Regions from separate parts of the Streptomyces sp. NPDC047515 genome, predicted to be linked through region 2. Evidence: riboswitches for the same ligand, from Rfam matches in the RefSeq annotation. Region 2 holds a riboswitch; the other holds the start of a gene.

Region 1 (15,777 bases), on a different contig from region 2:
GTCAGAACCTGGGCCCCCATGTCGAACTTCATCCAGTCCCCCCGCCGAACCTGAGCAAACAAATGTGCCCCACATCCCTATCAACTCCGGCGGCACCGAAGCAATCGAGTACCTCACGGCTGTGGACAGGCTGTGACACAGCCGTCGAAGAACCGGCGCGGGCAATGAGGGGCAATGGGGTGCGAACGTGAAGCACTTGTCACCGGTCGCGAAGGGCGGGAGACCTGCCCTGCGCGACAGGGCTCCCGAGGAGCTCCGGCCGCTCTTCGCTCCGTGCACACGATCGTGAGGGGCGGGCTGACCGCCTGCGGACCCGGTGGGTCATCAGGATCCGGTGAGCCTCTTCGTCGTCGGAGAGCGGGGCCGGCTGGACGAGGCCGGTGGGGCCGGCTGCTCAGAGATTCGCATCGACGTATTTGGCGACAACGGCCCCCGCCGCTGGGCGAGGGCCGGTCGTTCGAAGGCTGTCGCGTGGCTCAGGCGGTGAACTCCCCGCCCTTGGCGGCGGTCACGAACGATGACCAGGCGGCCGACTCGAAGACGAGCGCGGGGCCGCCCGGGTTCTTGCTGTCACGTACGGGCACGACGGCGGGGAAGCCGTCGGCCACCTCGATGCAGTTGCCGCCGTCCGTGTTGCTGTAGCTGGACGTGCGCCAGGTGGCGGCGCTCAGGAAGTCGTCGGAGACCTCGACGCAGTCGCCGCCGTCCGTGTTGCTGTAGCTGCTCTTGCGCCACGTCACGTTGCTCAGGTCGATGGCTCGCACGGCACTTCCTCCAACATCCGCAGGATGAACTTCCGAGACTTGACCGGGGGCAGCGCCAGGTCACGCACCGCATCATATCTGCGCTGCACACGCTCGACCCTGTCGGTTTCCTCGATCAGTTCACCGCGTACGTCGTTCTCGGTGTAGGCCACCGTACGGCCGTCCGACAGCCGCAGGAACTTCACGGCGGTGTTCATCAGGCCGTGAGGACCGGCGCTGAACGGCAGCACATGGAGAGTGATGTTCGGGCGGCCCGACGCCTCGGCCAGATACTCCACCTGCTCCCGCCAGGCCTGGGCGTCGCACAGCTGCGTACGCAGCACCGCCTCGGAGAGGATGACCCGGAACGGCGGTGCGTCATCCCCCTCCAGCAGCTTGCGCCGCCCTATGCGCGCTTCTACCTGCTGGGTCAGTTCCTCACCCTGGGTGCCGCCCGCCGCGAGCGCCTCGCGCGCGTACCCCCACGTCTGGAGCAGGCCCGGCGGAGCGCTCGCGGCGTAGTGCCACAGGCTCACCGCCTCGGCCTCCAGGGTCATGTACCGGCGGTACTGCTCCCGGAACTGGGTCGGGTCGCCGACCGCGAGTTCCCACAGTGTGAGGAGGAGGCCGGGCGTCCCGTAATGCTGATCGAGCGCCTGTACGACCTCCGGACCGCCGAGTGTCTCTCCGCTCTCCATCTTGCCGAACAACGACCAATCCCAGCCAAGGACTTCGCCGAGCTTGCGCAGGCTGTGGCCGCGCTGCGAGCGGAGCAACCGCAACTCCTCGACGAACCGCTGACGTGGTTGCTGGCTCCGACCCGTGACCACCCGTCTCGGCGGCATGACGTACTCCTCCGTGGAAGGTGTGGAACTACCGTCGTACGGCCGGGAAGTACAGCCCGCCGGTGGTGTCCGTTCCCCGTTCCGGGTCCATTCTCGTAGTGCCCGGAACACGCACAGTAGTCGAAGCCCTCGCACTACACACAGGTGTTGGACGAACGGAGCGGAACTCATGACGACGCAGCGGCGAGCGGTCAGGAAGATCAACGAAGCCGAGGAAGCGCGCGACGTGCTCGGAGCGGCGCTCCGGCGGGCAGGCATCCAGCTTCCCTCGCTGGACGTCCGTCCCGTGCCGCGCACCGACGCATCCGGATATGCCTTGGTGACCCTCGGTGAGTGCTCCGCGCCCGTGGCCTGCGCGCTGGCGGCGGTCATCGAGAAGGGAGCGGCGCGGTGACCCGGCGCGTCTTCCGCTACGTACCGTTCACCATCGAGCAGGACGCGACGGCGGAGCCGGAGTACGAGGTCCGCTGCGTGTCCGGCGACGAAACCGAGTGCGGCGCGCGGTCCGGTACGTACATCCATCCGGTGCCGGTCGAGGAGTGGCAGCGCAGGTACACGCAGGAGACCGGACACCGGCGCTACCGCCGGAACTTTCACGACTACGCGGTCATGCGGCCGACGGCCGAGCTGGGTGAGACGCCTGAGCCGGCCGAGCTGGGTGAGACGCCTGAGTCGGCTGATCGGGGTGAGATGACCGAGCCGGGCGGGACGACTGAGCCGGTGCGGGCGGGCGGAGGCGCGGGGTGAGCTTCGCTCCGGCCGTCGCACGTCCGTGGCGCGATGCGTGGCCGCCGGCCGCGCGGACGGACGACGGCAACGCGTGGGTGACGGGGAACTGCTGGCTGTACTGCCGACGCGAGGGCGTGCGCGTGCTGTGGGTCGGCTCCGTGCACACGCCCGGCGCGACGGGCGACCTGTACGCGTGCGGCCCGTGCGTCGCGGAACTCGACCACATGGTGCGCGTCCAGTCGTACGCCAGGGACGCGACGGCGGGGACGGAGACCAGGAACGGGAACGGGGTTACGGCCAAGGCTGTGACGTGCGAGCACCGGCAGACCGAGAAGCGCGAGGGCAAGATCCACTGCCGTACCTGCAGGCGACAGCTCTACCTGTGAGCGACACCGAGGGGAAGCGGTGGCCGAAGGACGAGGAAACCCCTGATCAGAGGAGGCAACCCCTGATCAAGGGCTCCGGCCTCAGCACTCGATGATGTTCACCGCGAGCCCGCCCCGGGCCGTCTCCTTGTACTTCACGCTCATGTCCGCGCCCGTCTCCTTCATGGTCTTGATGACCTTGTCCAGGGAGACCTTGTGGCTGCCGTCGCCGCGCAGCGCCATCTTCGCCGCCGTGACGGCCTTGACCGCGGCCATGCCGTTGCGCTCGATGCACGGGATCTGGACGAGGCCGCCGACCGGGTCGCAGGTCAGGCCGAGGTTGTGTTCCATGCCGATCTCGGCGGCGTTCTCGACCTGCTCGGGGGTGCCGCCGAGGACCTCGGCGAGGGCGCCCGCGGCCATGGAGCAGGCGGAGCCGACCTCGCCCTGGCAGCCGACCTCGGCACCGGAGATGGAGGCGTTCTCCTTGAAGAGCATGCCGATGGCTCCGGCGGCCAGGAGGAAGCGGACGACGCCGTCCTCCTTCTCCGCCTCGGTGGCGCCGCCCGCCGCGAAGTTCATGTAGTAGTGCAGCACGGCCGGGATGATGCCCGCGGCGCCGTTGGTGGGTGCGGTGACGACGCGTCCGCCCGCCGCGTTCTCCTCGTTGACCGCCATCGCGTAGAGGGTGATCCACTCCATCGCGAGGGTCTGCGGGTCTCCCTCGGCACGCAGCTGACGTGCTGTGTTCGCGGCGCGGCGGCGGACCTTGAGACCGCCGGGCAGGATGCCCTCGCGGGACATGCCGCGCGCGACGCAGGCCTGCATGACGCGCCAGATGTCCAGCAGACCTGAGCGGATCTCGTTCTCGGTGCGCCAGGCCTTCTCGTTCTCCAGCATCAGCGAGGAGATGGACAGACCGGTGTCCTTGGAGAGCCGCAGCAGTTCGTCGCCGGTACGGAAGGGGTGCTTCAGCACGGTGTCGTCGAGAACGATCCGGTCCTCGCCCACCGCGTCCTCGTCGACGACGAAGCCGCCGCCGACGGAATAGTAGGTCTTCTCCAGGAGAGGGGCGCCCTCGTGGTCGAAGGCGAAGATCGTCATGCCGTTGGCGTGGTACGGCAGGGCCTTGCGGCGGTGCAGGACCAGCTGCTCGTCGGCGTCGAAGTCGATCTCGTGCATGCCGAGGAGATTGATCCGGCCGGTGGTACGGATCCGCTCCACCCGGTCGTCGGCGGACTCCACGTCGACGGTACGGGGCGACTCGCCCTCCAGCCCGAGCAGGACGGCCTTGGGGGTGCCGTGGCCGTGACCGGTCGCACCGAGCGAGCCGTACAGCTCGGCGCGTATGGAGACGGTGTGGGCGATGAGGCCCTCGTTCTTCAGCCGACGCGCGAACATGAGGGCGGCGCGCATCGGGCCGACCGTATGGGAGCTGGACGGGCCGATACCGATCGAGAACAGGTCGAAGACCGAGATGGCCACGGGTGACTCCTAAGGGGTTGGTAGACGCCGTTGTCTGCCGGGTGGTGCGGTACGGACCGGTCGGCCCGAAGAGCAGCGGGGACAAGGGATGGGGCACCGCGCTCACTGACCAGTGTGCGTGGTGCCCCGCCCGAAAGGTGACGAACTGTGTCCCGTATTACTCGGGACGAGCCGCGTCCCGGACTACTTCAGACCGGGGTACAGCGGGAACTTCTCGGCCAGCGCGACGACGCGGGCCTTCAGGCTGTCCGCGTCGTAGGACGGCTTGAGCGCGGAGGCGATGATCTCCGCGACCTCGGTGAAGTCCTCGGCCTGGAAACCGCGGGTGGCCAGGGCCGGCGTACCGATCCGCAGACCCGAGGTGACCATCGGCGGACGCGGGTCGTTCGGGATGGCGTTGCGGTTGACCGTGATGCCCAGCTCGTGCAGCCGGTCCTCGGCCTGCTGGCCGTCCAGCTCGGAGTTGCGCAGGTCGACGAGGACCAGGTGGACGTCCGTACCGCCGGACAGCACGGAGACGCCGACCTCGGTGACGTCCGGCTGGACCAGCCGCTCGGCGAGGATGCGGGCGCCGTCCAGGGTGCGCTGCTGGCGCTCCTTGAACTCCTCGGTCGCCGCGACCTTGAACGAGACCGCCTTGGCCGCGATCACGTGCTCCAGCGGACCGCCCTGCTGGCCCGGGAAGACCGCCGAGTTGATCTTCTTGGCGAGCTCCTGCGTCGACAGGATGACGCCACCGCGCGGACCGCCGAGGGTCTTGTGCGTGGTGGTCGTGACGACGTGGGCGTGCGGCACCGGGTTGGGGTGCAGACCCGCGGCCACCAGGCCGGCGAAGTGCGCCATGTCGACCATCAGGTACGCGCCGACCTCGTCCGCGATGCGGCGGAAGGCGGCGAAGTCCAGCTGACGGGGGTACGCGGACCAGCCGGCGACGATCAGCTTCGGCTTGGACTCCTTGGCCAGCCGCTCGACCTCGGCCATGTCCACGACGCCGGTCTCGTCGACGTGGTACGGGACCACGTTGTAGAGCTTGCCGGAGAAGTTGATCTTCATGCCGTGCGTCAGGTGACCGCCGTGGGCCAGGTTCAGGCCCATGATCGTGTCGCCCGGCTTCAGCAGCGCGAACATCGCGGCGGCGTTGGCCTGCGCACCGGAGTGCGGCTGGACGTTCGCGGCCTCGGCGCCGAACAGCGCCTTGATGCGGTCGATGGCGATCTGCTCGACGACGTCGACGTGCTCACAGCCGCCGTAGTAGCGGCGGCCGGGGTAGCCCTCGGCGTACTTGTTGGTGAGAACGGAGCCCTGGGCCTCCATGACCGCGACCGGAGCGAAGTTCTCCGAGGCGATCATTTCGAGGGTGGACTGCTGACGGTGGAGCTCGGCGTCGACAGCGGCGGCGACGTCCGGGTCCAGCTCGTGGAGGGAGGAGTTGAGAAGCGACATCAGGTGGTCCCTTGGGGTCTCAGTTGCCGGAGAACTCGGAGTACTCGTCGGCGGAGAGCAGGTCCTTCGGCTCCTCCGCCACACGTACCTTGAACAGCCAGCCGCCCTCGAAAGGAGCGGAGTTCACCAGCGACGGGTCGTCCACGACGTCCTGGTTCGCGGCGGTGACCTCACCGGTCACCGGCGAGTACAGGTCGCTCACCGACTTGGTCGACTCCAGCTCGCCGCAGGTCTCGCCCGCGGTCACCGTGTCACCGACCTCGGGGAGCTGGGCGTAGACGACATCGCCGAGCGCGTTGGCGGCGAACTCCGTGATGCCGATCGTCGCCACACCGTCCTCGACGGCCGACAGCCACTCGTGCTCCTTGCTGTAACGCAGCTGCTGGGGGTTGCTCATGACCTGAATTCTCCTGTACGCGTGGGAGTGCTGATGAACGGTGGTCTTACGGTGTGAGACGGGAATGCGTCACTTCCGAGGTGCGCGGACGTCACTTCTGACGCTTGTAGAACGGCAGCGCCACGACCTCGTACGGCTCGTGGCTGCCCCGGATATCCACTCCGACGCCCGTGGTGCCGGGCGTGGCGTGCGTGGCGTCCACGTACGCGATGGCGATCGGCTTGCCCAGGGTGGGCGACGGGGCCCCCGAGGTGACCTCGCCGATGATCTCGCCGCCGGCGACCACGGAGAAACCGGCGCGCGGCACCCGGCGGCCCTCGGCGATCAGCCCGACCAGCTTGCGGGGCGGGGCGGTCTCGGCGCGCTCGGCGGCGGCCTTCAGGGCCTCGCGGCCGACGAAGTCGCCCTCCTTCTCGAACTTCACGACCCGGCCGAGGCCGGCGTCGAAGGGAGTCAGCCCGGTGGTCAGCTCGTGCCCGTAGAGCGGCATGCCCGCCTCCAGGCGCAGCGTGTCGCGGCAGGAGAGCCCGCACGGGATCAGCCCGCGGGAGGCGCCGGCCTCGGTGAGGGCCTTCCACAGCTGCTCGGCGTGCTCGGGGGCGACGAACAGCTCGAAGCCGTCCTCGCCGGTGTAGCCGGTACGGGCGATCAGCGCGGGGACACCGGCGACCGTGCCGGGCAGACCGGCGTAGTACTTCAGGCCGTCCAGATCGGCGTCGGTGACCGAGGCCAGGATGGCGGGGGACTCCGGGCCCTGGACGGCGAGCAGCGCGTACGCGTCGCGGTCGTCGCGGACCTCGGCGTCGAAGCCGTCGGCCCGCGCGGTCAGCGCGTCCAGCACGATCTGGGCGTTGCCCGCGTTGGCGACGACCATGTACTCGGTCTCGCCCAGCCGGTAGACGATCAGGTCGTCCAGGATGCCGCCGTCCTCGGCGCAGATCATCGTGTAGCGGGCGCGGCCCACGGCGACGGTGCCGATGTTGCCGACCAGCGCGAAGTTCAGGAAGGCCGCGGCCTCGGGGCCGGTGACGGTGATCTCGCCCATGTGGGACAGGTCGAAGAGACCGGCCCTGGTGCGCACCGCGTTGTGCTCGTCGCGCTCGCTGGCGTACCGCAGAGGCATGTCCCAGCCCGCGAAGTCGGTCATGGTCGCGCCCAGCGAACGGTGCAGGGCATCGAGGGCGGTGAGACGGGGGGCGGTGCTCATGGATGTGGCTCCCGGGGCATGACGACGAGGACAATCCCTCCCCATCTGTCATCGGAACCTGAGAGGTTCGCCGAGAGCCCCTTGAGGGGTTCGGCTTGCACCTTGGGTGGAGCCGCGGAGCGGCCCGCTTTTCAGATCTGCCTCATCCACGCGGTACGGGGCCTGAGAGATTCAAGGGAGGAACTTGCTCCTTCGGCGCCCGGCACATGCAGTGACCGGAACTCTCCCGCGCGGATTCAAGCGGCCTTTATGCAGTTGGCCGGGCCATCATCGCACGCATCCCGCCGGAGTGGGGCCCCGGTCCCCCTCCGGAATCGACGGCGTGGACGGTTGTGTCGCATTACCTTTTCTTTACACTTCATGGGCATAGGCGGGTGACCCGACAGGGGGAGGGTGATGACGTTGCAGCGGTACGCGACAACCGTGGGAGTCGCGCACGACGCGATGCCCGCACAGCCGGGGGTCCCGGCCGGGGAGACGCGCGGCCCGCGCCCGCCCGTCGTACGGGACCTGCGGGCGCGGGCCGGGCGCGGCCCGCGCAGCCTGCGCTTCGCGGCGGGCGACGTGGTGGTGGTCTCCGGGCTGCCCGGCAGCGGCAAATCGACGCTCATCCGGCGGACGGTGACGACGGCCCGCGCCATCGACTCCCAGGACACCCGGGACCGCTGGGCCCGGCGGATGCCTCGCTTACTCCCGTACGCCCTCTACCGTCCGCTGGTCCGCGCCGCCCACTACCGGGGACTGTGGCGGGCGCTGCGCTCCGGCGAGTCCGTCGTCGTCCACGACTGCGGAACCCAGGCGTGGGTGCGCGGCTGGCTGGCCCGTGACGCCCGGCGCCGGGGCCGCGTCCTCCACCTCGTCCTGCTCGACGTCACACCGCGGACGGCGAGGGAGGGCCAGCGGGAGCGCGGGCGGGGTGTCTCCGGATACGCGTTCGCCCGGCATCGCAGGGCGGTGGGGAAGCTGCTGCGGGGCGCCGAGACCGGCCTGCTGCCGCCCGGCTGCGCCTCGGCGGTGCTGCTGGACCGCGAGGCGGCAGGGGTGCTGGGCCGGATCACGTTCGCCACGGCACCGAAGGGGCGGGCCGCCGGACGTTAATCTTCTGCCGGAAGGCTCGGGCAAGAAGGGGAAGCAGTGGACATTCCGGCGCAGGTCCAATCCCATCCGCAGAGCGGATGGCCGGCCAATGAGCTCGAAGAGGTGCTGATGGCCTCGGTGGGCAGCCCGGAGGCGGGCGGACGGCTCGTCGAGGTGCTCGGGCGCAGCCAGGTCTGGGTGCCCCTGCCCAACGGCGGCGGACCCGACTCCCTGGACCTGGACCTGCCGACTCTGGAGATCGACGGCGCCGCGTACGTTCCCGTGTTCAGCTCCGAACAGCAGTTCCATGCCTGCGTCGGCACCCGTATGTCCTTCACCGTCGCGCCCGCCCGCGACTTCGCCCGCGGCCTGCCCCCGCAGCTCGGTATCGCGGTGAATCCGGGCGGTGCCGTCGGAATGCCGCTGCCGCCGCCCGCCGTGGCCGAGCTCTGCCGCGCCGGACGCACCCCGCTGGACGGGCCGGCCGGCGGCGGCCGGGTCCGGCTGTTCGAACCGTCCTGGCAGGAGGAGCCCGTCGACTTCCTCGCCGCGGCGGCCGGCGAATTCGAGGAGAGCGGCGTCGTGCTCACCGCCCGCAGGGCGCTGGCCAGCATCGAGGGCGGCGAGCCCGTCCTCTTCATAGGGGTCGATTTCTCCACCTGGGAGGGCGCCGGACGCAATGCCCCGATGGACGCCCTCGGCCGCGCGCTGGGCCGCGTCGAGGTGCCCTGGCCGGTCAACCTGGTCCTGCTCGATGTGGCACAGGACCCGGTCGGTGACTGGATGCGGGAGAAGGTCCGGCCGTTCTACCGGCGCGAGACCCCGTAGCACGTCGACGGCCCCGGAGCCGAGCGCCACGTCGGCCGATGGCGTCAAGTCGGTGTCAGGACCGGCGCATAAGCTGGTTTGATGGCTGGTGCCTCGGCACCATGCCGCACCCGTGTGCCCGGGAGCGGCGGGCCGACACAGTGGATCGAAGAGGGGCGGGACCAGGTGAGTGCGTCAGGCACCGCGGCGGCCGGGCAGGTCGAGCACATGCTGCGCCAAGTGACGCCCGGACGCTACGACGCGTACGAGGCGCTGCTGCAGGCCCTCGCGAACGGCCGGATCTGGATGCTCCTCTGGCACGGACAGGCGGGCGCGCCCGACGCCCAGTACGGAAACATGGAGATCGACGGCCTCGGCTACGCCCCCTGTGTGACCTCCGCCCAGGAGCTCTCGGCCAGTGGCTGGAACCGGGCCCATGAACTGGTCGGCGGCCGCGACATCGCCCGCGCCCTCTTCCCCGACCGCTGGGGCATCTGGCTCAACCCGCACGCCCCGGGCGGCGGCGTCGGCATCCCCTGGCTGGATCTGCGCCGGATCGCCACCGGCCTCGACCGGATGCCCGCGGGGCCCCTCCGGCTCACCGAGCCGGCCATCGAGATCCCGCAGTTCTACGCCCTGCTCACGCAGAACGCCCACCACACCCCCGCGATCCGCTCGCTGCGCCGCGCCTGGGTGCAGCCCGCGCTCGGTGTCCCCTATCTCGCCGTCGGCCTCGACCTCTACGACACGAGCCAGACCTCGGTCGACGCCGTGCGCGCGATGATGCAGCAGTCGATCGGCGCGGTGCCGGACGGGCTGCCCGTCTCCACCGTCGCGATGTCCGACGAGTACGACCCGGTCGCGATGTGGCTGCGCGCCAACACCCGTCCGTTCTACGACCGCGAGGCCCATGCCCCGGCGGCCCCGATGGCGGGCTACGGCTATCCGCCGCCGCAGGGCGCGTACTGAGCGCACGCCGTCCCAGGCGCGCGCACTGACGCGTGAGCTAACGCGACCGCGTGAGCCCGGTGTGCCCGGAATGCAGGTGTACGTTCCTGATTTCCGGGACATATCCATAGAGGGCCAACTCCCGAAATGCGGGCGCGTGTTCACGGCCTTCCGGTGCATCCCGCCCTCCATGTCCGGGATTTCCGCGCTGGGTAGGTCTGGTGGTGAAAGCGGCAAGAATCTGCGCGCGTGCCCCTCTTCCACCTCAACTGACCCGTGTTCGAGGGGCGTTCACATCCGTCCGGATAACGGAACACCCCTGACCGCATCACGGTTAGGCATCCATTCGTCTGTCGCTATGGCTACCTGTCGCGACGGCAATGAAGACTCCCGCAGCAAGGGCGTCTTGCCGCCTCTGCGTACGACTGACTGATCGCGCCGCCACAGCGGCCAGTTCGGCCCGGCCACCGCCGGTTGAGAGGGGTCCTTGCCACGATGACGGCACCACTGCACGAGCCGACCACGGAAGCGGACCCGATCGCGACCGGCGGTCCCGCAGTCGACTCCGGGACGAAGAAGGTCGAGGGGCGCTCCCTCAAGCAGATCGCCTGGAACCGCCTCAAGCAGGACAAGGTTGCTCTGACGGGTGGCATCGTTGTCCTCGTCCTGATCGTGGTGGCCATCCTGGCGCCGCTGATCGTGGGCCTGCTCGGCCATCCGCCGAACGACTTCCATCAGGAGACGCTCGACCCGCTGACCAACCTCCCCCAGGGGAGCCTCGGCGGCGTCAGCAGCGACTTCCTCTTCGGCGTCGAGCCGAACAAGGGGCGCGACATCTTCAGCCGGATCATCTACGGCGCCCGGATCTCGCTCCTCGTGGCCTTCCTGGCGGCCCTGGTCGCGGTGGCCCTCGGCACGCTCTTCGGGATCGTCGCCGGCTACTTCGGCGGCTGGATCGACGCGGTGATCAGCCGGATCATGGACGTGCTGCTCTCCTTCCCGCAGCTCCTCTTCATCATCTCCCTCGTCTCCGTCCTCCCCGACGACCTGCTCGGCCTCACCGGCAGCGGGGTGCGCATCGCCGTACTCGTCGCCGTCATCGGCTTCTTCGGCTGGCCGTACGTGGGACGCATCGTCCGGGGGCAGACGCTTTCGCTGCGTGAGCGCGAATACGTGGAGGCGGCGCGCAGTCTCGGCGGCGGGCGCGGCCACATCCTCTTCCGCGAGCTGCTGCCGAACCTGGTGGCGCCGATCACCGTCTACGCGACGCTCATGATCCCCACCAACATCCTCACCGAAGCGGCCCTCAGCTTCCTCGGCGCCGGTGTCCGGCCGCCCACGGCCTCCTGGGGCGGCATGCTGCGGGACGCCCTGGAGACGTACGAGCACGACCCGATGTTCATGGTCTTCCCCGGCGTGACGATCTTCATCACCGTTCTGGCCTTCAACCTCTTCGGGGACGGGCTGCGCGACGCCCTGGACCCCAAGGGGACCCGATAGCCCACGACTTGCCCCTGCCGCACTGTCAGGTGGCTCTTCCCATGGTTCTCCGGCAAGCAATGGCCTGGGACCGCGATCTCGGAGGTTACGAGAAAATGTCCACAGTTACCTCGAAACGACGGCTCACCGCTGGTGCGGCCCTCGTGGTCGCGGCGCTGATGACCACCACGGCGTGCGGCGGCGGCGACGACGGCGGCAGCGGCGACAGCAAGGCGAAGGGCGCCGGCTTCAACGCGGCGTTCAACAAGGTCGCCAACGCGTCCACCAAGAAGGGTGGAACGCTGAAGATGGTCGGGAAGCAGGACCTCGACTCCGCCGACCCCCAGCGTGCCTACTACGGCATGGCGTGGGACTTCATGCGCTTCTACACCCGCCAGCTGGTCACGTACGACACCAAGCCCGGCGCCGCGTCCACCAAGCTGGTCGGCGACCTCGCCACCGGCCCCGGTGAGATCACGGACGGCGGCAAGACCTACACGTACAAGCTGCGGTCCGGCCTCACCTGGGAGGACGGCTCCAAGCTGACCTCCAAGGACGTCAAGTACGGCATCGAGCGCATCTGGGCGACGGACACCATCACCGGTGGCCCGCAGTATCTGATGCAGACGCTGGACCCCAAGCACGAGTACAAGGGCCCGTACAAGGACTCGTCCCCGGACAAGCTCGGTCTGAAGGCGATCGAGACGCCCGACGACAGCACCATCATCTTCAAGCTGCCCAAGCCCAACGGTGACTTCGAGCAGTTCCTCGCCATGCCGTCCGGCTCGCCCGTGAAGGCGTCGCAGGACACCAAGGCGAAGTACACCCAGCGGCCGTTCTCCTCGGGCCCGTACAAGTTCGAGACGTACAAGCCGGGCAAGAGCATCGTTCTCGTGCGCAACGACAAGTGGGACAAGTCCTCGGACCCGATCCGCGCCGCGCTCCCGGACAAGGTCACCGTCACGATCTCCGCCAACCTGGAGGAGAACGACAAGAAGCTGATGGAGGGCGACTACGACGTCGACCTCAACGGCACCGGCATGACCCAGTCCGGCCGCGTCACCGCCGTCCAGGACCACAAGGACAGCGTCGACAACATGCAGACGTCCTTCGTCCGCTACGTCGCGCTCGTCCACACGGCGAAGCCGCTGGACGACGTGCACTGCCGCAAGGCCGTCTTCTACGCCACGGACTTCGCTGCCCTGCAGCAGACCCGCGGTGGCGAGATCGCCGGTGGCGCGATCGCCAACAGCACCCTGCCGGCCTCCATCAAGGGCCACAGCGACTACGACCCGTACGGTGTCCTCGCCCGCAAGGGCAAGCCGGACGAGGCCAAGGCCAAGGACGAGCTGAAGCAGTGCGGCCAGCCGAACGGCTTCTCCACCAAGCTCACCGCCCGTAACAACAACCCGGGCGAGGTCGATGTCGCCGAGGCGCTGCAGGCGCAGCTCGGCAAGGTCGGCATCAAGATCGAGGTCGACCCGATCGACGGCGCCGAGGCCTCCAGCATCACCGGCTCGCCGTCCGTCGTGAAGAAGCGCGGCTACGGCATGACGATGAGCGGCTGGGGCCCGGACTTCCCCTCCGGCCAGGGCTTCGGTCAGCCGCTGTGGGACAGCCGGTTCCTGTCGGAGACCGGTAACTACAACGAGTCGCAGCTCAAGGACCCGCAGATCGACAAGCTCTTCGACAACGCGATCGCGGAGACCGACGCGGACAAGGCCGGCGAGATCTACAAGCAGCTCGACAAGCGGATCCTCGACCAGGCCGACTGGATGCCCTTCATCTACGAGAAGAACATCACCTGGCGCGGCAAGCGGCTGACCAACGCCTACATGTCCGACGCCTACAACGGCCGTTACGACTACGTCTCGCTCGGCGTCGTCAAGTAGCCGCTGTAGTCAACAGCATTCGCAGTCAACCCCGTTGACTGCCCCACCGCCGCCGAAACCCGCCAGTCCGAAGGGCAGGTGATGGCCGTGGCGGTGGCCGGGAGCCCCCCACAAGGGGTTCGCGGCCACCGCCGGGCCGCGCACAGTGCTTGCTTATCTCATCCGGCGCCTGTTCGCCGTAGTCATCATGGTGCTCGTCGTACTGCTCGCGACCTTCACCATCTTCTTCATGCTGCCCAAGTGGGCGGGTCAGGACGTCGCAGTCCTCTTCGCCGGCAAGGCTTCCGGTGCCGAGCAGCTCGCGGGCATCCGGATCAAACTGGGTCTCGACGACCCCCTTCTCGTCCAGTTCTGGGACTTCGTCAAGGGCATCCCGCTGGGGCGCGACTACGCCAACGGTGACGACGTCACCCACTGCGCCGCACCCTGCTTCGGGTACTCCTTCCGCACGGAGGTTCCGGTCTGGACCACCCTCAAGGACGCCCTGCCCGTCACCGGTGCGCTCGCCGCCGGTGCCTGCGTCCTGTGGCTCCTCGGCGGGGTCGCCACCGGTGTCGTGTCCGCGCTGCGGCGCGGCAGCATCTGGGACCGTGCCGCGATGACCACCGCCCTCGGCGGCGTCTCCCTGCCGATCTTCTTCACCGGCATGGTCGCGATGGGCCTCTTCGTGCACAACCTCGGCTGGGTGCACATCGCCGACAACCTCTCCACGGACGACGGCATCGGCACCTGGTTCCAGACACTGATCCTGCCGTGGATCGTGCTCGCCTTCCTGAACGCCGCGATGTATGCCCGGCTCACCAGAGCCACCATGCTCGAAGTGCTCGGCGAGGACTACATCCGTACCGCCCGCGCCAAGGGTCTGGGCGAGGGCACCGTCATCACCCGGCACGCTCTGCGTTCCGCGATGACCCCGATCCTCACCGTCTTCGGCCTCGACATCGGCGTGCTCCTCGGTGGCGCCGTCCTCACCGAGTCCACGTTCAACCTGCCGGGGCTCGGGCTCGCGGCGGTCCAGGCCATCAGTAACAAGGACCTGCCGGTGATTCTCGGCGTCACCCTGTTCGCGGCTCTCGCGATCGCCGTCGCCAACCTCGTCGTCGACATTCTGTACGCCGTCATCGACCCGCGAGTGAGGCTGGGATGACCGAACTGCACAAGAGTGGTGCCGCGCTGGGCGAACCCGCCCCGGCCGGCTCGCCCGCTCCCACCGCCTTCCTCGAAGTACGCGACCTCAAGGTGCACTTCCCGACCGACGACGGCCTGGTCAAGTCCGTCGACGGGCTCAACTTCCAGCTGGAGAAGGGCAAGACCCTCGGCATCGTCGGCGAGTCCGGCTCCGGCAAGTCCGTCACGTCGCTGGGCATCATGGGCCTGCACACCGCGGGCCAGTACGGAAAGCGCAAGGCGCAGGTCTCCGGCGAGATCTGGCTGGACGGCAAGGAACTGCTGTCCGCGGACCCGGACGAGGTGCGCAAGCTGCGCGGCCGGGACATGGCCATGATCTTCCAGGACCCGCTGTCCGCGCTGCACCCGTACTACACGATCGGCAAGCAGATCGTGGAGGCGTACCGGGTCCACCACGACGTGGACAAGAAGACCGCCCGCAGGCGTGCGATCGAGATGCTCGACCGGGTCGGCATCCCGCAGCCCGACAAGCGGGTCGACAGCTACCCGCACGAGTTCTCCGGCGGGATGCGCCAGCGCGCGATGATCGCCATGTCGCTGGTCAACAACCCCGAGCTGCTGATCGCCGACGAACCGACGACCGCGCTGGACGTGACCGTCCAGGCGCAGATCCTCGACCTGATCAGGGATCTGCAGAAGGAGTTCGGCTCCGCGGTCATCATCATCACCCACGACCTGGGCGTCGTGGCCGAGCTCGCCGACGACCTCCTGGTGATGTACGGCGGGCGCTGCGTCGAGCGCGGACCGGCCGAGAAGGTGTTCTACGAGCCCCGGCACCCCTACACCTGGGGTCTGCTGGGCTCGATGCCGCGCCTCGACCGCGACCAGACCGACCGGCTCATCCCGGTCAAGGGGTCCCCGCCGTCGCTCATCAACATCCCCTCGGGCTGCGCCTTCAACCCGCGCTGCCCGTACGCGGATGTGCCCAAGGACGACGTGACCCGCACCGTTCGGCCCGAGCTGCAGGAGGTCGGCAGCCGGCACTGGGCGGCCTGCCACATGTCGCAGGAGCAGCGGGAGCGTATCTGGACCGAAGAGATTGCGCCCAAGCTGTGAGCGAGGACAAGGCCGTGACGAGCGAGGACAAGGGCGTGGACGTTCCGGCGCAGAGGTCTGCCGGGAGCGGCGCGCCGGTCGAGGACGCCGCCTCCCGCGAGGTGCTGCTCAAGGTG
Region 2 (15,777 bases):
GATCCGACAAAACTGATCAGGGCAGACACCCCGCTGGCCCCCAATGAAAGAGCCAGCACCAACATCGTTTCGGACCGCAGGATCCGTCGCGACACAGCCTCTTGACGGAAAGAATCAGCCACGTACCCCGCCTCCATCTGTACACCTGCCTTGAGTTGTGCATTCACGCCCCATACCGCTCCCCGTCCCGCTAGGGTCTCGAATGCAGGTACGAAGATCATGCGCGACAGGCCGGGGGACGACCACCATTGGCAATGGTGTGGTCCCCCTTTTCCTTGTTCATCCTCAAGGAGGGGCACCACCGACATGGGACGTCACAGCTTGCCCGACGACTACGCGACCGATGGCAGCGGGGACAGTTCCCCGCCGCGACGTCGGCGCACCGTCGTAATCGCGACCACGCTCGTCCTCGCCGTGGCGGCGGGCACGGTGGTCGCGGCGCAGGCTGGTCTGCTGTCGTTCTCGAAGTCCTGTGAGGACTCCGCCGTACGCCTTTCCATGGTGGCCTCACCGGACATCGCCCCCGCCATGCGCGCCGTCGCCGACGAGGCGCGTAAGGACGATGTCAGATCCGACGGCCGCTGTCTGTACGTGCAGGTGGTCGCCCGCGACTCCTACAAGGTCGCCGGTGCCCTCTCCTCCGGGGCCGGTATCCCGGACTACCAGGTCTGGCTGCCCGACTCCGATCTCTGGCTCGACCGGGCCAAGGGCTCCGGTGACGGCATCCCGATCACACCGGGCGATTCCATCGCTTCCTCCCCCGTCACCCTGGCCATGGTGCCGCCGGCGGCCAAGAGGCTCGGCTGGCCGAAGAAGAAGTACACCTGGGCCGAATTGACGGCCGCGACCATCGACTCGGACAAGGTGCGCCTGGGTTCGGCCGACCCGGCGCGCAGTGCCACCGGTCTGCTGGCGCTCTCCAGCATCGGCGCGTCCTCCGAGAAACAGGGCGGCGACAGCGACACCCGGGTCGCGGCGACCGCCAAACTGCTCGCGCAGCGCATGTCCGACGGTGACACCCAGGTGCTGGAGACGCTGGCGCAGAACGATTCGGGCGCGGAGCAGGGCAATCCGGCACACAACCAGGCGGTGCTCCTCTCGGAGCAGGCCGCGTTCGCGCACAATGCGGAGTCGACCGGCGGCGGCAGGCTCGATCTCTTCTATCCCAAGGACGGCACCCCGCTGCTCAACTATCCGTACACATTGGTCGACGAGACAAAGATGAGTACGTCCGAGGGCCGGGCGGCGCTCCGGTTCATGACGCTGCTGAACGAGCCCGGTGCGCAGTCCACCCTGCGGAAGTATGGCTTCCGGAACGTTGACGGAACGGCCGGGGAGTCTGTGGTCGCGTCGGCGGGCGGCAGGAAGCCTCAGCCGTACGCCACCGCGGCCGCCGCCGCACCATCGGCCGACGAGCTCCGGCAGACGCTCGGCATGTGGACGATCACGGTGCAGAGCGCGCGACTGACGACGGTCGTCGACGCCTCGGGTTCGATGGCCACGATCGTGCCGGGGCGCAACCAGTCCCGGATGGATGTCACCAAGGCATCCCTGATCCAGGCGCTCAACCAGTTCACGCCGAACGACGAGATCGGGCTCTGGGAGTTCGCCACCACGCTCGACGGCGACAAGGACTACCGCAGGCTGGTGCCGACCAGCCGGCTCGGCGACCCGGCGAAAGGCGGCGGCACCCATCGCGAGAAGCTCGCCGCGGCCTTCGCCACGCTGCAGCCGGTGCCGGGCGGCGCGACCGGCCTGTACGACACCGCTCTGGCCGCGTACAAGGACGCCCAGGCGACATATGTGAAGGGCAAGTTCAACGCTGTGGTGATCCTCACCGACGGTTCGAACCAGGACAACCGGTCCATCTCGCGCAGCGCTCTGATCGCGGAGCTGAAGCGGATCGCCGACCCGGAGCGTCCGGTGCCGCTCCTCGCCATCGCGGTCGGCCCCGAGGCCGACCGCGATGAGGTCGACGAGATAGCGAAGGTGACCGGCGGCGGGGGCTACCAGGTCACCGACCCTGCCGACATCCAGGCCGTGATCCTGCAGGCTGTCATGACGGCCGGACAGAGTAATCACGCCGCTCAGGAGTAGTGCTCCGCCCGGTGACGGGACACGACAGCACGCGCCGGCACAGGCCACGACGGGGGCGAGGCACGAGGACAACGCCGGATGTCGGCGCCCGCGACAACAGGGTCGCAGGCACAGGACGGACGCAGGACGCAGGACGCAGGACGCAGCGGACATCGGTACCCGGCCACGACGAAGTCACATCGCGCGGCAACGGCGACGGACGCCGGCCGCGACCGGGTCACGGCGCGGGGACCCCCGACGGCCAGCTGTGCACGGGTTCGCCGCTGTGCATCAGTTCCGCGTACCGGCGGGTCGTCGCGGCCAGTGCCGCCCGCCGTCCGAGCCCGGCCTCCCGGGCCCGGTGGTAGGTGTCCACCTGCCAGGACGCTCCGTTCACCCGCCGCCTGCAACGCTCCTCGATGACCCCGAGGTAGCGGTCACGGTCCGCGGGCTCGATGTTCCAGGCATCGAGCCCCGCGGCCGCCAGTGGCAGCAGCTCGTCCCGTACGAGCTTGACAGCCGGCACCCGGGTCAGCCCGCCCGATCGACCCGCCCGGGGCCACATCAGCTCTGCGTCGATGCCGTGTCGGCAGGCGGTGTCGAAGTTCTCCGCCGCTGCGGAGAACGGGAGCCTGGTCCACACCGGCCGGGACTCCTCGGCGAGCGCCCGTACGAGCCCGTAGTAGAGCGCGGCATTGGCGATCACATCGGTGACGGTGGGGCCGGCAGGCAGGACCCGGTTCTCCACCCGTAGGTGGGGGACGCCATCGGCCAGCCCGTACACGGGACGGTTCCAGCGGTAGACCGTACCGTTGTGGAGCACGAGCTCCTGCAGCCCCGGCACCCCTCCCTCGTCGAGCACCCGCAGAGGTTCCTCCTCGTCAAGGATCGGCAGCAGTGGCGGGAAGTAGCGCAGGTTCTCCTCGAAGAGCTCGTACGCCGATCCGACCCATCGCTCGCCGAACCAGGTCCTGGGCCGCACCCCCTGGTTCCGGAGTTCGGGCGGTCTGGTGTCCGTGGCCTGCTGGAAGAGCGGCGGTCTCGATTCCCTCCACAGCTCCTTGCCGAACAGGAAGGGCGAGTTGGCGCCGACGGCGATCTGAACGCCGGCGACGGCCTGCGCCGCGTTCCATACGGCCGCGAATCGCGCCGGTGTCACCTGCAGATGCAGCTGAACCGAGGTGCAGGCGGCCTCGGGAGTGATCGACGAAGAGGTGGAGACCAGCCGCTCCACCCCTTGGATATCAAGGTGGAAATCCTCGCCCCGCGCAGCCACCATTTGATCGTTCAGCAGCGTGTAGCGCTCCGCGTCCGAGAGGTTCGCCGCAACGAGGTCCGCGTGACCCAGAGTGGGAAGAATTCCGATCATCATGATCCCGGCATCGACCTCGCCCGCCTTCCGATGGGCATATCCGAGGCCGGTCCTGAGCTCTTCGGCCAGCTGATCGAAAACGCGTCCGTCCAAGCGGTGCGGGACTATGTTCACTTCCAAATTGAACATCCCGAGTTCGGTCTGGAAATCACGGCTCGCGATGCGCGGGAGCACCTCGCCATTCATCATCTTCGGCATGCCGTCGGCGCCGGCCAGATTCAGCTCGATCTCCATACCCATGAGGTTGCGGGGTCGGTCGAACCTCTGCTCCGCCAGGAGCCTCTCCAGCCCCTCCAGGCACTGGTGAAGCTTCCTCCGGTAACTCTGCCGATCGGACAGGTCAAAGGCGCCCGACACGACCTTCTCCCCCATCGAAGCGTCCCTCCCTCAGGTGGGCGGCCCGCGGCTCAGGCCGCTCGCGTCAGGATCGATAATGCCCAGGCCGGGTGATCCATAACGCCCCTACGAACGTCGCACACCCAGTAATCTGAACGCGGGTGTCCGGGGCACATTCCCTCGGCATGATGCAGTACGCGGTTTCCTCCGTCCGGCAGGCCACGAAAACGGCGACGCGTTTCGGCCGTCCGCGCCCGGGAAAGATCCCTGGCGGCAGCTGTGCCGCTGACGCCAAATCGGCAGAAATTCCGCATAATAAAGTCTTGATACCGCCTTGTCAGCAATACCTACGACAGCTAGTGGAATCACTGAGCGAACACGTGTCGTATAAACTTCGCGGACGAGGCAGAGAGATGACGCACCGGCCCAGTCACCGGCCTCCTCTGGCCCCGCACGCCGACAGCGCCGTCTGCACCCGCCCACGCACCACCGTGTCTCCGAAGTGAGAGGCGACCCACTATGCCGCTGCATGTTCCCCCGGCCCCCGCGCCCGCTCTGCGCAGCGTTCTCGCGGCACTCGGTTCACCCACCGCAGTCCGCGAGGCCCGCACACCTGCTCTCCGATCGGCCCAGGGACCGCTGAGCCCCGAACTCCCGCTCCCCGTCCATGTACTGGATCGGATCGGACCGGGCGGGCTGGCACCCGCCACCCGGCTCGCCGCGTGGCGGTTCCTGATCCGCACTTCGGAACAGGCCGTCGCCGCGGCGGACACCATGCTCACTCCGGACGGCTGGACCTTCTCGCACTTCTTCGAGGGCCCCTACATCGCCTCGACCGAACTCGCCCTGTGCCAGGCCGAGACGGTGACACCGCACTACCAGCCGCGGCTGCTGTCCATTCCGGAGCTTTACATGCTGGCACTGTGGCTGCACGCCGACATCGAAGCCGACGCGTCCGGCGGGGCACTCGCCCCCGCCGATCTGCTGGTACCGCTGGCACCCGCCCCGCCGGGCATCGCGGCCCATCGCCCGCACCGGGTCGCCGATCTGCTTCGCGTGATGACGCTGCGCATCACCCCGGGCCTCGGCCCCCTGCTCGGCTCACCGGCCTGACAAAGGCCGCCTCCCGCACATCACCGCACTGTGCCCCGCCACCGCTCGGCGAATTCCGGGTGGCGGGGCACAATGCTGCGGGGCGCACTCGATGCCCATCCGGACTAGCCCGGTCCGGCCACCCCGAACCACCCGAAGGGACAGTGCAGTTGCGGTGAACCGTCCGGCCGGGTGACGCGTCATCGGAGTAAGGAGAAGTGCTGCTGCGAAATCCCTGCGGATTGACGCCCGTAGGGCAACACTGGGACCGAACCGATCGATACGGGGGGGGCGGCCATGAACATCTCGTCAAGCCGCAGGACATTCACTACAACGCAGCGAAAGAACCCTTCCATGTGCCAGCACCAGCCACCATGCCCGACCGCCGACTCAGCCGACCGGGAGGCCGCCCGCCTTACGGCACACCATCCGGAGCAGGGCTGGAGCCTGCTGTGCAACGGCGTCCTGCTCTTCGAGGACACCGGTGAGCTGCTCCCGGACGGGCAGATCATCGCCCCGCACCGGCCCCTGGGAACGGGCCGGGCGATGAAGGCCGCCTGACCCCGGCCGGTAAGAACGGGGGCCGGCCCGGAGCATGCTCCGCACCGGCCCCGACGCATGTCCGCGTCACATACTGTCGCTCATGCCTCAGTTGTCGTACTCGTCCAGCGGCGGGCAGGAGCAGACGAGGTTACGGTCACCGAAGGCACCGTCGATCCGGCGCACCGGCGGCCAGTACTTGTCGGCTGCCGAGACTCCGGCCGGGAAGACCGCCACCTCACGGCTGTAGTCGTGCTTCCACTCCCCGCCCAGCATCGCCGCGGTGTGCGGAGCGTTGGTCAGTGGGTTGTCGTCCGCGCCCCACTCGCCCGACGCCACCTTCTCGACCTCGCCACGAATGGCGATCATCGTGTCGCAGAAGCGGTCGAGCTCCGCGAGGTTCTCGCTCTCGGTCGGCTCGATCATCAGCGTCCCGGCGACCGGGAACGACATGGTCGGCGAGTGGAAGCCATAGTCGATCAGACGCTTGGCGATGTCGTCGACGCTGACGCCGGTGGACTTGGAGATCGGCCGCAGGTCCACGATGCACTCGTGTGCGACCAGCCCGGCCGGGCCGGTGTACAGGATCGGGTAGTACGGTTCGAGACGCTTGGCGATGTAGTTGGCGGCGAGTACGGCGACCTGCGTCGCGCGCTTCAGCCCCTCCCCGCCCATCAGGCGCACATACGCCCAGGAGATGGGAAGGATGCCGGCCGATCCCCACGGAGCGGCCGAAATCGGTCCGACACCGGTCTCGGGGCCCGCCGCGGGCTGCAGCGGGTGGTTCGGAAGGTACGGTGCGAGGTGCGCGCGCACACCGACCGGACCGACGCCGGGACCGCCGCCGCCGTGCGGGATGCAGAAGGTCTTGTGCAGGTTCAGGTGCGAGACGTCGCCGCCGAACCGACCCGGCTTCGCGAGGCCGACCAGGGCGTTGAGGTTGGCGCCGTCGACGTACACCTGGCCGCCAGCGTCGTGCACCTCGGCGCAGATGTCAGCGACGTGCTCCTCGAACACGCCGTGCGTCGACGGGTACGTGATCATGAGCACAGCAAGCTCGTCACGGTGCTTCTCGATCTTGGCGCGGAGGTCCTCGACGTCGACCTCGCCGTCGTCGGCGGTCTTCACCACCACGACCTTCATGCCGGCCATCACGGCACTGGCCGCATTGGTGCCGTGCGCGGACGACGGGATGAGGCAGACGGTCCGCTGATCGTCGCCGTTGGCCCGGTGGTACGCGCGCACCGCCAGGAGGCCGGCGAACTCGCCCTGCGATCCGGCGTTCGGCTGGATCGAGACCGCGTCGTAGCCGGTGACCTCGGCGAGGCGCTCCTCCAGCTCGCGAATGAGGGTGAGGAAGCCCTGTGCCTGCTCGGCCGGCGCGAAGGGATGCAGCGCGCCGAACTCGGGCCAGGTGATCGACTCCATCTCGGTGGTCGCGTTCAGCTTCATGGTGCAGGAGCCGAGCGGGATCATGCCGCGGTCCAGGGCGTAGTCCCGGTCGGCGAGCTTGCGCAGATAGCGCAGCATCGCCGTCTCGGAACGGTGCTGGTGGAAGACCGGGTGGGTGAGGATCGCGTCGGTGCGCAGCAGAGCCTCGGGCAGTGCGTCGGCAGCGGCCGCGTCCAGCGCCTCGATGTCCCCGTCGGCACCGAAGGCGGCCCAGACGGCGGCGATCTGCGTACGGGTGGTCGTCTCGTCGCAGGCGAGGGAGACCAGGTCGGCGTCGACGAGCCGCAGGTTGACACCACGTTCGCGAGCGGCGGCCACGATGTCGGCGGCCTTCCCCGGGACGCGCACGGTGAGGGTGTCGAAGTAGGCGCCTGTCACCACGTCGAGGCCCGAGGCGCGCAGGCCCTCGGCCAGGATCGTCGCATAGCGGTGCGTGCGCTGAGCGATCGTCCGCAGCCCGTCCGGGCCGTGGTAGACGGCGTACATCCCGGCCATGACGGCGAGCAGCACCTGAGCCGTACAGATGTTGCTGGTGGCCTTCTCGCGGCGGATGTGCTGCTCGCGAGTCTGCAAGGCCAGCCGGTAGGCCTTGGTGCCGTCCGCGTCGACGGAGACGCCGACGAGGCGGCCGGGCAGGCTGCGGGCGAACTTCTCGCGCACGGCCATGAACCCGGCGTGCGGTCCGCCGAAGCCCATCGGCACACCGAAACGCTGCGTGGTGCCGACGGCGATGTCCGCGCCCAGGTCACCCGGTGAGGTGAGCAGGGTCAGGGCCAGCAGGTCGGCGGCGACCGTGACGATCGCACCGAGGCCGTGGGCCTGCTCGATGACGGGCTGGATGTCGCGCACCGCGCCGGAGGCACCGGGGTACTGCACCAGGACACCGAAGACACCGCGCTCGGCGATCTCCGCCGGGATGCCGTCGGTGAGGTCGGCGACGACGACCTCGACGCCCGCCGGCTCGGCGCGGGTCTCGATGACGGCGATCGTCTGCGGCAGGGCGTCGGCGTCGACCAGGAAGACGCCGTTCTTGACCTTGCCGCCGCGCCGCGAGAGCGCCATGGCCTCGGCGGCCGCGGTGCCCTCGTCGAGCAGGGAGGCGCCGGAGGTGGGCAGCCCGGTCAGCTCGGCGACCATCGTCTGGAAGTTGAGGAGCGCCTCCAGGCGGCCCTGCGAGATCTCCGGCTGGTACGGCGTGTAGGCCGTGTACCAGGCGGGGTTCTCCATGACGTTGCGGAGGATCACCGGAGGGGTGAAGGTGCCGTAGTAGCCGAGCCCGATCATCGGGGCCAGCACCTGGTTGCGGTCGGCGAGGGCGCGCAGCTCGGCGAGGACCTCGGCCTCGGTGCGGGCGGTCGGCAGCCGGAGTGCCTCCGCGCTCTTGATGACATCGGGCACGGCTGCCGCGGTGAGCTCGTCCAGCGAGCCGTAACCGACCTGGGCGAGCATCTTCGACTGAGCCTCGGCATCGGGACCGATGTGGCGCTGCTCGAACGGAATGCCCTGCTCCAGCTGGGAGAGCGGAGTGCGGCGGGGGGTCATGGTGGAGGCCTCCTGGTCTGTCACGACCTGCGAGGGGCACCACGGCGTGGGTGCCCGGACGGCCTCCCCCTCTGTCATCTCAACCTGAGAGCTTCACCGGCGCACCCTGCGGCGTACCGGCTTTCACCGTCGGTGAGGGAGGGAACCGCATCGGCACGCGGCCGCACGGAACCCGCCCTGCTTTCCAGAGTGACCTCGTCCGTGCGGTACGGGGGCCTGAGAGATTCCGGGGAGGATTTGCTCCTTCGGCGCCTTCGGATCAGCTCCGGAGGACTCTCCCGCACGGGTTCAGCGGCCGGTACCAGCCTACCAGCGGGGTTCGTGGCGCCGTTCTCGAGTGGCCAACCCCCCGGATCTGCACTTTTGTAGTGCTTGTGGAGTAGCCGCGACCAGTGGGAGGGATCGTGCAAACCGACATCGATCCGCGCAGCCTGATCGGCCGCAAGGCGTTCGACCGCAAGGGCACCAAGATCGGAACCGTGGACGAGGTGTACCTCGACGACGCGACCGGTGTCCCCGAGTGGGCGGCCGTACGCACCGGACTCTTCAGCCGGGACGCGTTCGTCCCGCTGGAACCCAGCGAATTCGTGGAGGATTCGCTTCATGTCCCCTTCGACCGTGGGCTGATCAAGGACGCACCGGACTTCGGAGTCGGCCGCCATCTCTCGCCGGAACAGGAGCTCCAGCTCTACCGGCACTACGGCCTGGACTCCCCCTTCGAGGAGACCGGCCCGGACAGGGACTTCGGCAGACTGGCCGGCCAGGACGAGTAGTCCACCGGGTTCCGGACCAGCGGCAACGGCTCGGCTGGCTGCAGGGCCGGATCGTCGATCCGGAACGTACGTACCCGGCCGGGCGCCGACTCCGGTTCCTCGAACCGCACCGTCACCCGGCCGATGCCGCTGCCCTGCACCCAGCCGTGGCCGTACGTGTCGTGGCGTACGTCGTGTCCGGCGGGCCAGCGTCGTGCCGCGCGCTGCTCGGCGCCGGCGGGGGACTCCTCCGGAGCACCGCTCACGGGTTCCTCTCCATGGCCCTCCGCCGCCGTGTCCTCCTCGGCCGCTTCCTCGGTCGCGGCCCGCTCACCGGCGGCCTGCGCGAAGAGGTCCTCCTGCGTGTAGTCGGCGAGCCCCGTGACGCCCACGCCGAGGAGCCGTACGCCTCCGGTGGTGTCCACAGCCTCCAGGAGCCGCGCGGCGGCCTCCCGGACCACCGTGGGGTCGTCCGTGGGCCCACGAAGCGTCTCGGACCGTGTGAGCGTGGAGAAGTCGTACCGGCGCACCTTCAGCACCACCGTCCGCCCGGACCGCCCGGCCCCCCGCAGGCGCCCGACACATCGGTCGGCCAGCCGCTCCACCTCCGTCCTGACCCGCACCCGGTCGTGCAGGTCCGCGTCGAAGGTGTCCTCGACGGACACCGATTTCGCGTCCCGCTCCGCGACCACCGGCCGGTCGTCGTACCCGAGCGCCATGCGGTGGAGCGAGCCCCCGTGCGCCTTCCCCAGCAGGCGGACGAGCTCCGCCTCACCCGCCCCGACGAGGTCGTCGACCGTCGTCATCCCGGCGCGGCGCAGATGGTCCGCCGTCGCGGGGCCGACGCCCGGAAGGATCCGTACCGGCATGGGTGCGAGCAGTTCCCGCTCCGTGCCCGGTTCGATGAGCCGCAGCCCGTTCGGCTTCGCCTCCTCCGAAGCGATCTTGGCCAGCATCTTGGAACCGGCGAGCCCGACCGAACCGGTGAGCCCGGTGACCGCTTTGATGGCTGTACGCAGCTGCTCGCCGATCTCCAGCGCGGAGGCCGCGTCATCGGCCGCCCCGCCTGCCTCCAGGTCCACGAAGGCCTCGTCGAGGCTGAGCGGCTCCACCAGTGGGGAGAGCCGCCCCAGCAGCTCCATCACCTGGTCGCTGACCGTCCGGTACAGCAGGAAGCGCGGCACCAGATAGGCCGCGTTGGGGGCCAGCCTCCGCGCCTGCGCCGTGGGCATCGCCGAGTGCACCCCGAAGCGCCGCGCCTCGTACGAGGCGGTGGCGACGACTCCCCGGGGCCCCAGCCCGCCCACCACGACCGGTTTGCCGCGCAGACTGGGCTTCGACGCCTGCTCGGCGGAGGCGTAGAAGGCATCCATGTCGAGATGCAGGATGGTGGGCGCGGCTCTCACATCAACCGATGCTGCCCTACGGCACTGACAATCGCCGCGCCCGATTCCGGGACAGGGTCAGCCGGCGCGGTTGCGTCGCCGCGCGAGTTCATCGGTGGGGTTGTTCCCGATCAGTGTCTCGCCGGTGTCCACCCGCTCACCGTGCAGCTGTGACAGCGCCGCATCGACGTCCTGCCACACCACGCCCACAGCGATACCGAAGACCCCCTGGCCGCCCTGGAGCAGACTGACGACCTCGTCCGGCGAAGAGCACTCGTAGACCGTCGCCCCGTCGCTCATCAGCGTCATCCGCTCAAGGTCCTGGAATCCGCGGGCCCGCAGGTGCTGAACCGTGGTGCGAATGTTCTGCAGCGCGACGCCCGTGTCCAGGAAACGCTTCACGATCTTCAGCAGGACGACGTCCCGGAAGCTGTAGAGCCGCTGAGTGCCCGAGCCGTATGCGGGACGCACGCTCGGCTCGACCAGCCCCGTGCGGGCCCAGTAGTCGAGCTGCCGATAAGTGATCCCCGCAGCCGCACAAGCCGTCGGCCCCCGATAGCCGATGTCGTTGGCCGATGCCACGCCGCCCCCCGCCACCGCCGCCGCTTGAACCGGTTGCCTGATGGTGCGGCCGGCTGTACTCCCCTGCTGCGGATACGGCCCACCGGCTGCCGTACCGTCGCCGCTGCTTCTCACGCCGACCTCCGTCCTTGACCTGCCATCTCGAAGGTAGGCAGTCACTCGGGGTGCGTCAACGATCGCCACACTCGGCACGCCGAGTGATAATCACCCTGAGGGTGGTTTCCCGTGACGTGTGAGCGGGAAAGGCTTGTCGGATGCGCTGACGGCGGCCCCGCAGAACGGTTACTGACTGTTGGTCCCGAAGTCCTCCGGTGAGATCTGGTCGAGGAACTCGCGGAACTTCTCCACTTCGTCCTCCTGCTCGTCCGGAATGGCGATGCCCGCGTCGTCCAGCACCCCGTCACTGCCGTAGATCGGCGCTCCGGTGCGCAGGGCGAGCGCTATGGCATCGGACGGCCGTGCGCTCACCTCGACCCCGCTGGCGAAGACCAGCTCCGCGTAGAAGACCCCTTCCCGCAGGTCCGTGATACGGACCTCGGTGAGCTCCTGGCCGACGGCCTCAAGCACATCCTTGAAGAGGTCATGGGTCAGCGGCCTGGCCGGTGCCATGCCCTGCTGGGCAAAGGCGATCGCGGTCGCCTCACCAGGACCGATCCAAATGGGGAGGTACCGGTCGCCTCCCACTTCACGCAGGAGCACGATCGGTTGGTTGGAGGGCATTTCCACCCGGACACCCACAACGTCGAGCTCGTTCACACAGCAACCCTAGGACGTGCTCGGCAGGTTTGGGTAGTCGGGCACCGACATGATCAGTGGAACCGGACCCGCAGAGCCGTCTGCACCAGGGCCGAATGAAGCCGAACGGACAGCTCTCCGAGCTCCCGCGCCGTGGCCTCTGCGTGTGCTCTGGTCTGCGGATTCCGGTGTCGGCGCAGGGGTGCGACCACCTGCTCGACGAGTCCGGCCTCACGGTCCGCGGCCGCTCGCATGGCGCGCAGGTGACGCGGTTCCAGACCGAATCGGCCCAGATCCGCCACAAGCTTGGCCACCGTGACCATCTCGGCCTCGTATCCGCCGTCGGAGGCCGGAACGACCAGTCCGTACGACTCCCACTCAGCGAGGTCACTCTCGGTCACCTCGGCAGCCGCGAGCAGTTCGGCTCGGCCGATCCGGGCTGCGGTAGCCCGTCCGGGCTCCGCCTCCCAGCTGCCGTCGGTCAGATCCCGCGGTCCGCCTCCGGACGGCAGGGCGGACTTCTCACCGCGGGCGAGTGCGTCCAGATGCTCCCGGATGACCTTCAGCGGTAGATAGTGGTCCCGCTGCATCCGCAGCACCTGAGCCAGCCGATCCACGTCGGCCCCACGGAACTTGCGGTAGCCGGAGGGGGTCCGCTGCGGCTCGACGAGCCCTTCGGCCTCCAGAAAGCGGATCTTGGAGATCGTCACCTCGGGAAACTCGTCCCGCAGCTGCAGGAGCACCGTACCGATGCTCATCGGGCGGTCGTCGGCGGTGGCGGTGCCGGTCACGGCACCGCCCGTCGGTGTTCTCAGCATGGACCTTCCCTGACGGGTCAGATGCCCCGCTGGCTCGCATAGAAGACCAGCCGGTACTTGCCGATCTGCACTTCGTCGCCGTTGGACAGTGCGACGGAGTCGATGCGCTCACGGTTGACGTAGGTGCCGTTCAGGCTGCCGACGTCCCCGACCGTGAAGCTGCCGTCAGGCATCCTGTGGAACTCCACATGCCGCCGCGACACCGTCACGTCGTCGAGGAAGATGTCGCTCTGCGGGTGACGGCCGGCCGTGGTCAGCTCACCGTCCAGCAGGAAGCGGCTGCCGGAGTTCGGACCACGTCGCACCACCAGGAGCGCCGAGCCGAGCGGAAGAGCGTCGACAGCTGCCTGTGCCTCGGGCGAGAGGGACGGTACGGGCGTCTGCCCGGTGGCCTCCGCCTCGTACGCCTCCAGACCGGAGATGGAGATGGTCGAGGTCGTCTCCGAGGCACGCTCAGGAATCCCGCCCCTCAGCGGCGCACCGCAGTTGGAGCAGAAACGACTGGCCTCGGCGTTGCGATGCCCGCACCTCGTACAGACCGGCATGGACGAACCCTCCTGCCTCGGGCTGAACCCTCCACCCGTACTTGAGGTTGACGGTTCTCCGAAACCTATGCGGCCGGCACCGGCGGGGTCAACGGACGACGCGCCGGAAACTCCCGAATTGTCACCGCTCGAACCGGACACCTGATCGCGGTAGAGCGGGCGCTCCGAGCCCTGCTCATCCGCCTGGCCATGGCGTGGTGCGCGATGGCGGGCAGCCTCGTCGCGAGCGCTCTTGCCGAACAACTTCCCAAACAACTTCACGGGCGATTCCCCTTGACCGAAATAGACCCGCCCGTGGGGCAGGACGAACCCTGAATGAACACACCTGCCGACCCGGACATCTTCACAACGTCCGTATCCACTCGACAGTTTCCACCACGCACCACCTTTACGATGCGCCGACCCCCCGCAACCTCCCGCCCGTGTCCTTCGACCCCTCCGAGCCGCCGCCTCACTGGGTCGACGACCGAGCGTAGTCAGGCCGCTTCGCCGGTCGCAAGACATCCACGACGATGTCGTCGGCCGGCTCCACATGCACGGTGGCCTGCTCCTTCTCCAATGTCTGCACCACACCCCCGGGGATGTTCAGCGCCGGCTCCAGATCCTGGGGCTTGCCGATCACCTTGAACACATACGGCGCGGTGATCTTACGGTCGTCAACCTTGACATGGCCGCCGTCACCGGAAAAGTACGTATTGGCCACCACCCTCACCCCGTTGACCTCGATCGCCTCGGCGCCCGCCGCGCGCAACTCCTGGAGCGCGTCGAGCAGCATGTCCGCCTTGACCCCGTCCCCGGGGTCGTTGACCGTGAGCGTGATCCCGGGACCGTGTGCTGCGACGGTGCCCGCGAGGATACCGAGTTGCCGCTCCTTCTCGACCGTCTGCTTGCGCGCCTCCTCGGCCTGGTCGGAGCTGTTCTCCAACTCCGTGCGCTGAGCGTCGAGGCGCTGCTTCTCGTCCTCCAGACGCTGCGTACGGTCGTCCAACTCGTCGAGGATGCGGACCAGGTCCTCCTGACGTGCACCGCGCAGCGCGCTGTTGTCACTGTTCGAGCGCACCTGAATGGCCAGCCCGAGACCGAGGACGAACAACAGCACCGCGACGATGAGTTGGGCTCGTGTCACTCGCGGTGGCCACAGCCCGGCGATCAGCCGTTGGCGCCCGGTGAGCTCCTTGGCGGCACCGGCCGGCTGCTCGCCGGTGCGCTCCTTGTCGCTGGGAAGTTCTTCGTTGTTCATCGGCCTCAAGCCCGGAAGACGTGCCGTCGGATGGCCGCGGCGTTGGAGAAGATCCGGATCCCGAGCACGACCACCACACCGGTCGAGAGCTGTGCTCCGACACCCAGCTTGTCACCCAGGAAGACAATCAGCGCGGCCACCACGACGTTCGACAGGAACGACACGACGAAGACCTTGTCGACGAAGATTCCGTCGAGCATGGCCCGCAGACCACCGAAGACTGCGTCGAGGGCAGCCACGACGGCGATCGGAAGATAGGGCTCGACCACCGCCGGCACCTCGGGCCGGACCAACAGTCCGACCACGACTCCCACGACGAGGCCCAGTACGGCGATCACGATGTGCCCTTCCTTGTGTCTGCCGCACCACTGCCGGTGTCTGCGGCCTTATAAGGCTCTGCTGTTCGTACGATCAGGCTCGGCGCGACCGGGAGGCTCACCTTCTGCTGCACGGACATGCTCGTCCGGATGCCGAAGGCGTCCTTGAGCGCCTGCAGATACTGGCCGTCGGCACTGGCCTGGAATGCGCTGCTGAGCGGCTTCCCGTCCCCCGCCGCCAGCACCGTGTACGGCGGCACGAGCGGTCTGTTGTCGACCAGTATGGCGTCGCCGGCCGCGCGGATCGCCGACAGTGCCGTCAGCCGCTGCCCATTGATCGAGATCGCTTCCGCGCCGGACTGCCACAAGCCGTTGACGACCCGCTGCAGGTCCCGGTCACGAACCCGCCCGGTGTCGGTGAATCCGCTGGTCTCCCTCGGCCCGCCACCGCCTTGATCGGCGTCCTTGGCGTCGTCGACCACGAGTTTCACGCCGGGCCCCTCCACCGGCGTCGCCCCGACGAGCAGCGCCACCAGCTCTCCCTGGTCCCCGCCGTGCTTCTCCAGCGCCTTGCGCTGGCGCCTGCCCACATCGTCCCGGAGCTTGTCGACCTGCGACTCAAGGGTGTCGGCCGCCGCCGTCTCCCCGTCGATACGATCGATCAGTTCCTCGCGTTCCTTGGCGAGGACCGGCGCGGAGACACGTGCCTGCGCAGCCCCGAGCGTGACGACGAGGGCAGCGAGCACCAGACATGCGGCGAGACCGAGCTTCGACTTGAGCGTGCGGGGCAGACCCGCGCTTCCGTCAGCCTTGCGACGTGCCGATGCCTCGGCGTACCCGTCGTCCAGGCTGTGGTCCATCACGTTGGTCAGCAGCGACATGGACGCGTCGGGGCGCGCTCGTGGCGGGGCGGTACTCCGATCGGGGGTCTGCTGCGACATGCCGCACATCGTCGCACGTCGCCACCGCTACCGCCGAATGGCCCCACCGGTG

What was found. A riboswitch is a leader RNA that binds a small molecule or an ion and turns the genes downstream of it on or off. The one in region 2 is predicted to bind glycine.
Region 1: it holds a riboswitch for glycine, as region 2 does, so the genes downstream of both, gcvT (glycine cleavage system aminomethyltransferase GcvT) here and gcvP (aminomethyl-transferring glycine dehydrogenase) in region 2, are expected to answer to the same signal.

What each region holds. Positions count from the first base shown of each region.
Region 1 covers NZ_JBEYTM010000062.1:95-15,871, forward strand. The annotation lists gene ABZ826_RS32955 (DUF397 domain-containing protein) at 477-764, opposite strand; gene ABZ826_RS32960 (helix-turn-helix transcriptional regulator) at 746-1,588, opposite strand; gene ABZ826_RS32965 (hypothetical protein) at 1,758-1,982, shown strand; gene ABZ826_RS32970 (hypothetical protein) at 1,979-2,335, shown strand; gene ABZ826_RS32975 (hypothetical protein) at 2,332-2,703, shown strand; gene ABZ826_RS32980 (L-serine ammonia-lyase) at 2,785-4,167, opposite strand; gene glyA (serine hydroxymethyltransferase) at 4,351-5,610, opposite strand; gene gcvH (glycine cleavage system protein GcvH) at 5,630-6,007, opposite strand; gene gcvT (glycine cleavage system aminomethyltransferase GcvT) at 6,099-7,214, opposite strand; glycine riboswitch at 7,356-7,453, opposite strand; gene ABZ826_RS33000 (AAA family ATPase) at 7,611-8,312, shown strand; gene ABZ826_RS33005 (enhanced serine sensitivity protein SseB) at 8,349-9,119, shown strand; gene ABZ826_RS33010 (enhanced serine sensitivity protein SseB C-terminal domain-containing protein) at 9,285-10,067, shown strand; gene ABZ826_RS33015 (ABC transporter permease) at 10,542-11,546, shown strand; gene ABZ826_RS33020 (ABC transporter substrate-binding protein) at 11,642-13,417, shown strand; gene ABZ826_RS33025 (ABC transporter permease) at 13,563-14,564, shown strand; gene ABZ826_RS33030 (ABC transporter ATP-binding protein) at 14,561-15,661, shown strand; gene ABZ826_RS33035 (dipeptide ABC transporter ATP-binding protein) at 15,697-15,777, shown strand, end outside.
Region 2 covers NZ_JBEYTM010000084.1:932-16,708, forward strand. The annotation lists gene ABZ826_RS35970 (CPBP family intramembrane glutamic endopeptidase) at 1-137, opposite strand, end outside; gene ABZ826_RS35975 (substrate-binding and VWA domain-containing protein) at 307-2,097, shown strand; gene ABZ826_RS35980 (glutamate-cysteine ligase family protein) at 2,315-3,820, opposite strand; gene ABZ826_RS35985 (hypothetical protein) at 4,304-4,897, shown strand; gene ABZ826_RS35990 (DUF5999 family protein) at 5,231-5,437, shown strand; gene gcvP (aminomethyl-transferring glycine dehydrogenase) at 5,525-8,410, opposite strand; glycine riboswitch at 8,605-8,701, opposite strand; gene ABZ826_RS36000 (PRC-barrel domain-containing protein) at 8,815-9,183, shown strand; gene ABZ826_RS36005 (DNA polymerase IV) at 9,108-10,568, opposite strand; gene ABZ826_RS36010 (MerR family transcriptional regulator) at 10,626-11,243, opposite strand; gene ABZ826_RS36015 (bifunctional nuclease family protein) at 11,412-11,885, opposite strand; gene ABZ826_RS36020 (MerR family transcriptional regulator) at 11,939-12,682, opposite strand; gene ABZ826_RS36025 (FHA domain-containing protein) at 12,700-13,488, opposite strand; gene ABZ826_RS36030 (DUF881 domain-containing protein) at 13,679-14,467, opposite strand; gene ABZ826_RS36035 (small basic family protein) at 14,473-14,805, opposite strand; gene ABZ826_RS36040 (DUF881 domain-containing protein) at 14,802-15,725, opposite strand.